DNA from 2 places in the Lactobacillus xylocopicola genome. Region 2 is predicted to be linked to the other one. Evidence: predicted binding sites of a transcription regulator. Region 2 holds the regulator's gene; the other holds the start of a gene.
The links. Region 2 encodes Rex, which represses fermentation and respiration genes when NADH is low (regulators of the CRP and FNR family bind a similar motif). Its sites were predicted from a motif close to TTGTGAANTANTTCACAA; they were not measured.

Region 1: R8389_RS06920 (alpha-hydroxy-acid oxidizing protein) is a predicted target of Rex. The motif match lies at 4,301-4,318, and genes of this name have one in related genera.

The regions. Positions count from the first base shown of each region.
Region 1 is NZ_AP026803.1:1,426,960-1,432,837, reverse strand. Features, by position in the region: gene R8389_RS06945 (LrgB family protein) at 1-434, shown strand, start outside; gene R8389_RS06940 (metal ABC transporter solute-binding protein, Zn/Mn family) at 718-1,599, shown strand; gene R8389_RS06935 (SLAP domain-containing protein) at 1,619-2,800, shown strand; gene R8389_RS06930 (metal ABC transporter ATP-binding protein) at 2,848-3,468, shown strand; gene R8389_RS06925 (metal ABC transporter permease) at 3,468-4,265, shown strand; gene R8389_RS06920 (alpha-hydroxy-acid oxidizing protein) at 4,435-5,664, shown strand; gene R8389_RS06915 (ABC transporter substrate-binding protein/permease) at 5,825-5,878, shown strand, end outside.
Region 2 is NZ_AP026803.1:1,125,366-1,131,243, reverse strand. Features, by position in the region: gene tsaD (tRNA (adenosine(37)-N6)-threonylcarbamoyltransferase complex transferase subunit TsaD) at 1-765, shown strand, start outside; gene R8389_RS05605 (GNAT family N-acetyltransferase) at 827-1,231, opposite strand; gene R8389_RS05600 (ABC-F family ATP-binding cassette domain-containing protein) at 1,627-3,543, opposite strand; gene R8389_RS05595 (redox-sensing transcriptional repressor Rex) at 3,767-4,402, shown strand; gene groES (co-chaperone GroES) at 4,572-4,856, shown strand; gene groL (chaperonin GroEL) at 4,873-5,878, shown strand, end outside.

The sequences.
Region 1 (5,878 bases), 300 kb from region 2:
AAAATTGGCTCGTCATTCTGTTAGGTTTAGTCTGCGGGACGTTTATTTCAATGGTACTAATTACATTAGTTGCCAAGGCGGTTGGCCTTGATAGTGTCGGGATTAAGTCGATGCTTAGCCAGTCAGCCACCACTGCTGTAGCCATGCCACTGACCCAGTCAATTGGCGGCAATCCGTCAGTAACGGCCATGGCATGTATTCTCAATGCGGTAGTTATCTATGCCTTGGGTAAGCAGTTGGTTAAGTGGTTCAATTTGAATCGTGATCCCCTCGGTGCTGGCCTCGGCCTTGGTGCTGCGGGGCACACGATTGGCTCAGCTTTTGCTTTGGAAATGGGCTCGACGCAAGGCGCCATGGCAGCTGTAGCAGTTGTTGCAACGGCTTTAGTCGATAATATGTTGGTTCCAATCTTTGCCCATCTGATTGGATTGTAGTTTATTTTTTAGTAGTTATTATTTATTAACATTTACTTACACTAAAGGCGTGCGGCTTAACCGCGCGCTTTTTAGTTTGGCTAAAACTAGTGGCGCCCAATAATGTGAGAATTATTAGCAGTTCCATTTACTATTTGTAAGTAAGAATGCTTTATTGTATAATAGTTACTAATTGTAAGTGAACACCACTTGCTGATCAAACTACCAAGCTAACAATCAAAATAACCCAGTAACCAGATACAATGTCAGAAGTGATTTTTTGAAGAAAGAAGAGAGAACAGATATGAAAAAGAACAGTAAAATTTTAGCTTTTATTGCAATGCTTAGCCTGCTCCTGCTAACCCTAACGGCGTGTTCGCAAAAGCCTCAAAAAGATAGTAAAATATCAATTATGACGACGACGAATGTTTACGCTGATATTGCGCAAAATGTGGTGGGAAAGTATGGTACTGCTAAGGCAGTGATCAAGAATCCAGCGGCCGATCCGCATGATTTTGAACCGACCACCAATGATGCCAAGGAATTATCAAATGCTGATATCGTTGTTGCCAATGGCTTAGGCTATGATAATTGGATGAACAAGTTGGCTTCATCGGTTAACAAGAAACCCCTGTTAGTTAGTGAAGACCTGATGGGGCTGAAAAAGGGCGCTAATCCGCATATTTGGTTTAATTTAGCGATGCCAGAAAAGTATGTTAACTACTTGGTCAAAAGATTGAGTAAGAAGGATCCCCAGCATGCTGATGCATACCGCGCTAATGGGCGTAAGTATTTGGCCAAAATTGCTGGCATCCAAAAAACGGCCAGTCAGATTGACGGTCGCGATAGCAAACCCGTTTACGTGAGCGAACCGGTCTTTGACTATGCTTTAGAGGCTGCTCACTTAAAGGTGGGCAACCAGGACTTTGAAAAGGCAATCCAAAATGAAACGGATCCGAGTCCGGCTGTTGTGCAGGAAATGACGAATGGTATCAAGAAGCGGCGCATTGCCTTTATGGTACTTAACTCGCAGACCTCTAGTTCAACCGTCAATAATTTTGTCAAGCAAGCTAAAAAGCAGAATTTACCAATCTTAAAGGTCCGGGAGACGATTCCTAATAATACGACCTACCTGGATTGGATGACCGCCAATTATCAAAAGCTAGCAAAAGTTGTGAATAATTGACTTAGATGAGGAAGAAAAAATGAAAAAGATAATTGCAGCCATGGCATTGGCTACGGGGCTCATTGTGCCTGTCCAAACCGCAAGCGCAGCAGTAGAAGTTCATGCCAGTACCATTAACGATACAGCCAAGCAAAATTCATTCAGTGGCGTGACCGACCTAGAGCAAATGCTCAAACAGGAAGGGATTCAGTACAACAGTTTTACGGCTAAAAACAAGATAAACTACCGTTATGGTAAACCTGAAGGGGTGGTTATTCATGAAACTGCAACCCCTGGAGCAAGCGCCCATTCAGAAGCAATTTACTTTAACCGGGAGTGGATGAATATTTATTCATACGTCCATGCCTTTGTTGACCACACCGGCGTTATCCAAATGACCACGCCTGATTATGGTGTCTGGGGAGCTGGCCCCAATGCTAATAACCGTTTTGTCCAGGTCGAATTGTGCCAAGAAAATAATCAGGCTGACTTTGCCAAGAGCATTAATAATGATGCCATTTACGTGGCGCAAATAATGCACAAGTATAACCTAGTGCCTGATAATGCAGTTCATGACGGCAAAGGGACAGTTTGGTCCCACCATGCTGTTTCAAATTTTTTAGGCGGTACTGACCATACCGATCCGGATGGCTACTTTGCTAAATGGGGATATTCAATGGATGAGTTTTATGATCTCATCAAATATTACTATGACCAGCAAGGGTCTTCGGGTAGTACTGATGGGGATTCTGCTAATAAACAGCCAGAAAAACCTACTAAGCCAGCTGCGCCAAGTAAGCCGTCCGTGCCCGCTAATAAGCCGACTACGCCAAGTAAGCCAGCACTACCTACTCCTATTACCACTAGAACTTTAATGCACAATGCGAAAGTTTATGATGCAAGTGGTACAGCTGCTGATCTGCCAACCAAAAAAGCTGGTAGCAGCCTGACCATTTATGGTAATAAGACTATCAAGGGTAAGAAGTACATGCAGATTGGGGTAGATCAATACGTCGTTGCCAGCAACGTTGAAGGCAAGCTGCAGTCGCTGAATCATAATGCCTTTGTCTATGATAGGAAGGGCTGGCGGGTTAACACCCCTAAGTTATATCGCGGCAACTACCTTAGAACATATGGCGGCCGCGTAAAAATCAAAGGTCGCCGGTATTATCAAATCAATGTCAACCAATTTGTTAAAGTTGGTAATTTTAGCCGCTATTAGTAAGGAGTTATGTCTTGTCTGATATTTTAAAAGTTAATAATCTTGCCATGAGGTTTGAGAAAAAGACGATTTTTACTAATCTGAATTTCAATCTCAAAAAAGGTTCAATGACTGCACTTTTGGGTCCTAATGGGGCCGGGAAAACAACCTTAATCAATATTTTAATGGGGATGTTAGTGCCAACAACCGGAACTTTTAAGTTTGCTACTGACCTGCGCTTAGGCTATGTGCCTCAGTTCCGTAATATTGATACTGAATATCCGCTGTCGATTGAAGCCTTTGTTGGTCTGAATGCACCCTTGTTGAAAACGGCTACAGTGAAGCAGACGATTAAGAAGCAACTTGCAGAGACCAACTTGGAAATGATAAAAAACACGCGCATGGGTGAGGCGTCTGGTGGGCAGAAGCAACGGGCTTATCTAGCTCAGGCCCTGCTCGACCAGCCTAATATGATTATTCTGGATGAAGCTACCGCCAGTCTTGACCCGATGGCCAAGGACGAACTGATGCAGCTGATTAGACACCTGAATGAGCAACACAAAATAACTGTTCTGTTTGTGACACACGACGTACCGCTAGCGCGCAAGTATATGACAGATTACCTCTATCTCAACCATGGCAAAATCGCACAGGGTGAAATGACACAATTCGAGGAGGCCTATGAATAATGTTTGCATTTGATTTTATGCGTAATGCCTTTTTGGCCAGTACTTTTATCGCGATTACTTGTGGTACCGTTGGAGTCTATGTAGTTGCACGTAACTTTAGTTTTTTAGCCCATACTTTGTCTGAAATTGGTTTTGCTGGTGCGGCTTTTGCGGTCTGGCTTGGTATTAGTCCACTTTGGGGGATGCTGTTGTTTACTCTTTTGGGTTCGGTTAGTGTTGGTGAACTATCCCTGCACAGCGACCAAAAAGAATCATCAATTAGTGCAATTTCAGCGCTCTTTATTGGACTGGGTGTCTTATTCTTAGCCATCTCAGGAGCCAATAGCAATTATGCCACCAATATTTTATTTGGTAGCATTATCGGGGTCGACCAGCAGGGCGTAATTCAACTGGTTGTTTTATCAGTAATTGTCTTATTGATGATACTGTTCTTACAGCGCCCGTTAAACTTTGATTCCTTTGACCATACCGGGGCCCTGGCGCATGGTGTCAAAACTGGCATGGTTAGCGTAGTCTTCTTAATTGCACTGGCTATGTCGGTTTCAATCGGCGCCCAAATTGTGGGGTCACTCCTGGTGTTCATCTTACTGACCTTACCACCAGCAACTGCTAGTTACATTGGTAAGACCGTGTCGTCGATGATTGGCTGGTCAGTTACACTGGCTTTAATAGGGGTATGGCTGGGTCTCTACCTCGGCTTTCTTACCAATCTGCCTGTTACTTTTTTTATTGCAGTAATCGAGGTTGTGATATATCTTGTTACTTACTTCACTCATCTGATTAAACATAAGTTGTAGGTAATACAACTAAATTATCGGTCACATTTATCAGTTTGTGAAAAATGGCACAGCATTAAGGCTGATATTTAAACAATCTTTTAACTTTTTCACTAATCATTGTAAGCAGTTTCATGTATAATAAGAGTATAGCTATAAAATATACTAAACAATCAAAGGAGTCTTTAAAATGACAGCATATTACAATGGTTTTCCCCAGAGTGATAAAGATGAAAAGATCGACATGATTAACCTCGATGAACTTGAGGAACGTGCCAAGGAAGTTATGCCAGAAGGTGCGTATTACTACATTGCTTCTGGTTCAGAGAATGAATGGACCTGGCGGAATAATACTACTGCTTTTAACCATTTTCAAATTGTCCCGCGGGCTTTAACTAATATGGATAATCCCCAGCTTGATACTGAATTCATGGGGATGAAGTTGAAAACGCCGGTAATGATTTCGCCAATTGCCTGCCACGGTATTGCTCACAAGGATGCCGAAGTTGCTACTCAGAAAGGTGCTGCAGCTGCTGGTGCATTATTTGCTTCTAGTACCTATGGTAACAAGAGTGTTGAAGATATTGCGGCAGCAGCACCAGATGCACCGCGCTTCTTCCAACTTTACCTCAGTAAGGATTGGAAGTTCAATCAGATGGTCTTTGATGCAATCAAGCAGGCTGGTTATAAAGGCATCTTCTTAACGGTGGATGCGCTGGTTTCAGGTTTTCGTGAGGCTAACCTGAGAACCCAGTTTGCCTTCCCAGTGCCATTAGATTTCTTTACCCGCTACCAGGGTGCTAAAGGAGAGGGTCAGACCGTTGCGGAAATGTACGCTTCATCTGCCCAGAAGATTGGTCCAGAAGATGTTCGCCGGATTAAGGAAATGTCTGGCTTACCAGTCTTTGTTAAAGGTGTAGTTTGTGCTGAAGATGCCTACCTGGCAATGGGCTGTGGCGCTGATGGGATCTACGTTACCAATCACGGTGGACGTGAAGTTGATAGTGGCCCAGCTACTATTGACATGTTGCCAGAAATCGCTCAGGCGGTTAACCACCGGGTACCGATTATCTTCGATTCAGGTGTTCGCCGCGGATCACACGTCTTCAAGGCCTTGGCTCTTGGTGCTGATATAGTTGGTGTTGGTCGACCATACCTCTATGGTCTAGCTCTAGGTGGTCCTAAGGGTGTTCAATCAGTTATTGAACAACTGAATACTGAACTCTTAATTGATATGCAGCTGACCGGCTGCAAGACGGTGGAAGATATCAAGCATGCCAAGATTGCTCACATCAACTACACCGCTGATAACTTGAAGTCTAATACAGATCCTTCAAGAATTAAGCCTTATCCTGTAACTGCCGAGAACCAGATGAAGGATGATGACTCGGATGCCGTATCAGGAGCTTCACACTCTTAAAAGTAATTAATAAAAAAATAAGAAATGCTCTGCGATTATTAGTTCAGTAGTAAATAAGCAGAGCATTTTTTCTATCTTTTTAATAATAAAGCAAAAAGAGCATTGTTATTTTATTTTTATATTATTATAATTATCGTAATACATACGCGGAGGGAAAATTATGAAAAAGTCTTGGAAATGGCTGGCCGGTATCCTAGCCCTAATGATGCTGCTT
Region 2 (5,878 bases):
ATCGGTGTTAGTGCAGCCAAGGCGGCAGCAATGGCAACGGGTATTCCACTAATTGGCGTCGACCACATTATGGGTCATATTATGGCCGCTCAGTTAACCGCCGAAATTGACTATCCCGCATTAGCCCTGCAAGTTTCCGGTGGGCACACCGAAATTGTCTTACTGAAAGATCCGACCCATTTGGAAATCATTGGCGATACCCGTGATGATGCTGCGGGAGAAGCCTACGATAAGATTGGTCGCGTGCTAGGAGTCAATTACCCGGCTGGAAAGACCATCGACGAGTGGGCCCACCAGGGCAAAGATACTTTCAACTTTCCCCGGGCGATGATGGAAGATGACAATTATGACTTTTCTTTTTCAGGACTTAAGAGTGCCTTTATCAATACCTGCCATCACGCTGACCAGATTCATCAGAGTTTAGACAAGTATGATTTAGCAGCAAGCTTTCAGGCAGCCGTGGTTGAAGTCTTGGTGACCAAAACGTTGCGGGCAATTAAAGCTTACCAACCGCGCACTTTTATTATGGGCGGGGGAGTTGCAGCTAATCGCGGGCTGCGCGACCGCATGAGCCAGGAGATTGACAACTTTAGGGAGGAGCTGAAGCCCAAGGTTATCTTGCCTCCCCTGAAGTTGTGCGGCGATAATGCGGCGATGATTGGGGCAGCTGCTTATAACCTGTATCAAGCAGGTGAGTTTGCCGACCTAACCCTAAATGCGAATCCATCGCTGGAGCTACCTTATGCCCAGTCAATGCTAACTTAAACATAAAAAAGCCAATTTTGAAGTTCACATTATGATGTGACCCCCAAAATTGGTTTTTTTCTTAAAACTCGCGGTAAAAGGCGACCAAGTTACCCCGGTCACAGGAACTAAAACCGCATTTTTCATAAAACGCACGCGTCTCAGCCGCTTCTTCAGTTAGTAATACTTTTTGACGGACAGACCGATATTGGTTTATGGCCAAGTTAAGTAGCTGGGTGCCAATACCGCGTCGCTGGTAAGTTGGTTGGACTAGTAAGTCTTGCACGTAGATGATGGAGAGACCATCACCAACAAGGCGAATGAGTCCTACTAGCTGCCCAGCGTCAATTGCCGTGATGACAGTTAACGAATTGGCTACTGCCGCAGATAAATTTTCTGGGCTTTGCGTGTATGCAGTCCAACCTACGCTGGTATATAACTTAATTAGTTGGTCTAAGTCGATGTTTTTACTGGTATTGTATTCCATTAGTGTCCTCCTTAATTTAAGGTTAAATTAAAGAGTAGAACGTAATTTTCCCATAAGTTTGCACCCATTGTTGGTCTATTAGGATATTTTTGCTAATGTAAATTTTAGCACAATAAGTCTTAATAAAAAATGGTTTTGGGGATGTACTAACTAGGGTTAAGTGCCACGACAAAGTGCAAAAAATACAAGAAAAATGGTGGAAGTAAATGTTAGAGATACGGTCAGGCAATAGACTATAACGATTGGCCAGTTATTAGAGCCATATAGCCTCGAACACTTAATTAGTCTGCTTCATGCCAACGTTGAATTATGATAATTTTGCAGCCGCCTGAATACCAAGGCAAGCGGCAAAAAAGCTTTGGATTAGGTCGTAGTCCAAAGCTTTTTTAACTTAATTAAAATTCATCTAGCTCGGTCAGAGCTGTTTCCCAGGCACTGTTGGCTTGGGCCAGGTCTTTTTCAATCGCCGTCAGCTGGTCTTGGAGCGGTCCCAGACGGTCGAAGTTAGTTGCAATCTCGGGATCCGCCATTTGCGTCTGCAGCTCTTCTTGCTGGTGTTCCAGTTGATCAATCCGGTCTTCAACTTCTTCAACCTGGCGCTGTAGTTTACGCTGCTGGGAGTCACGTTGTTTCTGCTCTTGATAAGACAACTTAGTTGGCTTGTCATCAATTTGACTACTGCTGGTGGCTGCTACGACTGCAGCACTTTGGTTATCTTGCTTGGCTTTTTCTGCTAAATAATAGTTATAGTTACCGTTGTAGAGTTGAGCCTGGCCATCTTTAACCTCGACAATTTTGTTGGCTAGCTGGTTAATAAAGTAGCGGTCATGAGACACAAACAAGAGAGTGCCGTCAAAGTCCTGGAGGGCCTGTTCCAAAACCTCTTTAGCCTCTAGATCCAAGTGGTTGGTTGGCTCATCCATTAGTAGGAAGTTATTATGTTCTAATGCCAAAACCGTCAAAGTTAACCTAGCCTTTTGCCCACCTGAAAGTTGGCTGACCGTCTTATCAATATCCTTGGCGGTAAACAAGAAACTAGCCAAAATCGAGCGCACATCCCGTTCTGGCATGGTCTTGTGGCGGTCCCAAATGGTATTCAAGACGGTTTGGCTAGGGTCGAGCAGTTGGAGTTCTTGGTCGTAATAGCCGGTATCGAGAGCTGCTCCGTACTTGATTGAACCAGCCTTAGCTTGCAGTTCCCGCATAATAGTCTTGAGCAAGGTGGACTTGCCAATCCCATTAGCGCCAATCACGGCTACGCGATCTCCTTGATTAATTTGTAAAGAAATATCCTCAACCATGGTCTTAGTGGGGTAGCCAATCGCCAAATTACGCAAAATCAAGACTTCCTTACCGGAAGGTCGGTCAGCCTTGAAGGTCATTCGCACCTTGGTCTTGTGCTTGGGCGGATTAATTCGCTTGAGCTTTTCGAGCTGTTTACGGCGGCTTTGAGCCCGTTTAGTTGTTTTGGCCCGGACGATGTTTTTCTGAATAAATTCTTCGTCCTTCTTAATTTTTTCTTGCTGTTTCTCGAAGGCTTCTTCCTGCTGGTGGTCGCGCAATTCGCGCTCTTGTACATAGTTAGTGTAATTGCCCTTGAACACAGTTAATTGGCCAAATTGTAACTCGAAAATCTGGGTAGCTAAGTGGTCTAGGAAGTATTGGTCGTGCGACACAACTAGGATTGCCCCAGGATAGTTTTTTAGGTAGCCTTCCAGCCAGTCCAAAGTATCGAGGTCAAGGTAGTTAGTCGGTTCATCGAGTAGGAGCAGAGGTGGTTTACGCAGGAGCAGCTTTACAAAAGCAAGCCGCGTCTTTTCACCGCCAGATAGATTAGCAATGACCTTGGACCAAGTCGCCTCAGGAAAGTTAAAACCATTCAAAATACTTTTGATGTCAGCCTGGTAAGTGTAGCCCCCTTTTTGCTCAAAATCGAACTGCAACTGGTCATATTGCTTTAATAGTTCTGGATTATGAGGTTGGGCGGTAATTTCTGCCTGCAAAGCGTGCAACTGTTGCTCCATCTTAATGAGCGCAGCAAAGACCTCGACCAGCTCGTCCCAGATAGTCTTATCTTCAGCTAGTCCGTTTTCTTGGGCAAGGTAACCGACCTCGACGGCCTTATTGACAGTAAATTCGCCCCGACTAGCCTCTTCCTCGCCCGTCATAATTTTGAGTAAAGTTGTTTTGCCAACACCGTTAGGCCCAACTAAGCCAATTCTGGCCTGGTCAGCAATTGAAAAGTTAACATGCTGAAATAGGGTGTTCGCCCCAAATTGTTTTTCTAAATCGTGTCCTTGTGCAATGATCATATTTTTTCACCTAGAAACTATTTTAGCATACGAAAAGAACTTACAGTGGGCCTCTTACTATTAAGCAAAGAAAGTTGAAAGTAGCCCTCGTTGACAGTGTTTGCAAGATTGTGAAAAAAATATTTGCAAATAGCGTAACGTTACGGGTAAAATAATACTAATTGATGAGCAATTCACAAGAAGAAGGCTCAGGCAATATTTAAGTTGGAGGCTCTTTTAAAAAATGGAAAAAATAAAAATACCCACGGCGACAGCTAAGCGCTTGCCGCTGTACTATCGCTATTTAATTATCTTAAACGAAGCGGGCAAAGATAAAGTTTCTTCAACTGAACTCTCGGAAGCAGTTCAGGTTGATAGTGCTTCGATTAGACGCGACTTTTCTTATTTTGGCGCGCTGGGCAAACGCGGTTATGGTTACGATGTCAAAAATTTGCTTTCCTTTTTTAAAAAGATTCTAAATCAGGATACATTGACCAATGTGGCCCTGGTCGGCGTTGGTAATTTGGGACATGCACTGCTCAACTATAACTTCAAGCGTAGTAACAATATTCGGATTTCTTGTGCCTTCGATATTGATCCCAAGATTACCGGTAAAATCCTAAGCGGGGTGCCGGTATACGGTATGAGCGAATTGAAGCAACAGTTGAGCGACCAACAGATTACAATTGCGATTTTGACGGTGCCATCGACCACTGCCCAACAGACGGCAGACGATATGGTCGAAGCTGGAATTAGGGGGATCATGAACTTCACCCCAATTCGACTCTCAGCTCCAAGTGGGATCAGGGTCCAGAACGTTGACTTAGCGACGGAATTACAGACCTTGATTTACTTTCTTGACGCCGATAAACCCAAGTAAGCAACAGCCTGCGGATAAGAGTTAAGAATAATTAGCACTTTAACTGAAAAAGTGCTAATTTTTTCTTGCATTTTATCTGAAAAAAGGTTATTATCTTAATTGTAAGTTAGCACTTGATGAATATGAGTGCTAACAATTAAAAAGATTTTTACTAATAGGAGGGACAAACGTGTTACAACCAATAGGTGATCGCGTGATCGTTAAAGTTAAAGAGGAAGAAGAAAAGACTGTAGGCGGAATCGTCCTTGCTTCGAATGCTAAACAAAAACCAACTGAAGGCGAAATTGTCGCGGTTGGTGAGGGAACTTATGCTGAGAATGGCAACAAGATTCCAATGACGGTGAAGACAGGGGACGTCGTCCTGTATGATAAGTACTCAGGTACTGATGTCAAGTACGAGGGCGAGAAGTACCTGGTCCTGCACGAAAAAGATATTTTAGCAATTGTTAAGTAGTTAGGGAGCGGATAAAATGGCAAAAGATATTAAATTTTCAGAAAAAGCAAGACGTTCTTTATTAAAGGGTGTTGACCAGTTGGCAAATACCGTTAAGGCTACGATTGGCCCTAAGGGTAGAAACGTTGTCTTGGAGCAATCTTATGGTAACCCGGATATTACTAACGATGGTGTAACGATTGCCAAGGCGATTGAACTGAAAGACCACTATGAGAATATGGGTGCTAAGCTGGTGGCTGAAGCAGCTCAGAAGACTAACGATATTGCCGGTGACGGTACTACGACTGCTGTTGTTTTGACCCAAGCAATCGTGCGCGAAGGGATGAAGAACGTAACTGCCGGTGCCAACCCAGTTGGCGTGCGGCGCGGAATTGAGAAGGCCACTAAAGCAGTTGTGGACGAATTACACAAAATTAGCCACACGGTTTCTTCAAAGGATCAAATTGCCCAAGTTGCTTCCGTTTCCTCAGCTTCCAAGGAAGTCGGTGACCTAATCGCTGATGCCATGGAAAAGGTGGGTAATGACGGCGTTATTACCATTGAGGACTCACGGGGAATCGAAACTGAATTGTCAGTGGTTGAAGGAATGCAGTTTGACCGCGGCTACCTGTCACAATACATGGTAACCGACAACGATAAGATGGAAGCTGACTTAGAAAGTCCTTACGTCTTAATTACCGACAAGAAGATTTCTAATATCCAAGACATCTTGCCACTTTTGCAAGAGATCGTTCAACAAGGTAAGTCACTGCTTATTATTGCTGATGATGTGTCGGGCGAAGCACTGCCTACTTTAGTTTTGAACAAGATTCGTGGTACTTTCAACGTCGTTGCCGTTAAGGCTCCAGGTTTTGGCGACCGGCGCAAGGAACAACTGCAAGATATTGCTGCCTTAACTGGTGGTACGGTTATCACCGAAGACCTCGGCCTTGAACTCAAGGACACTAAGCTTGACCAATTGGGTCAAGCACGTCGCATCACGATTACCAAGGATTCAACGACCATTGTTGATGGTGCTGGTT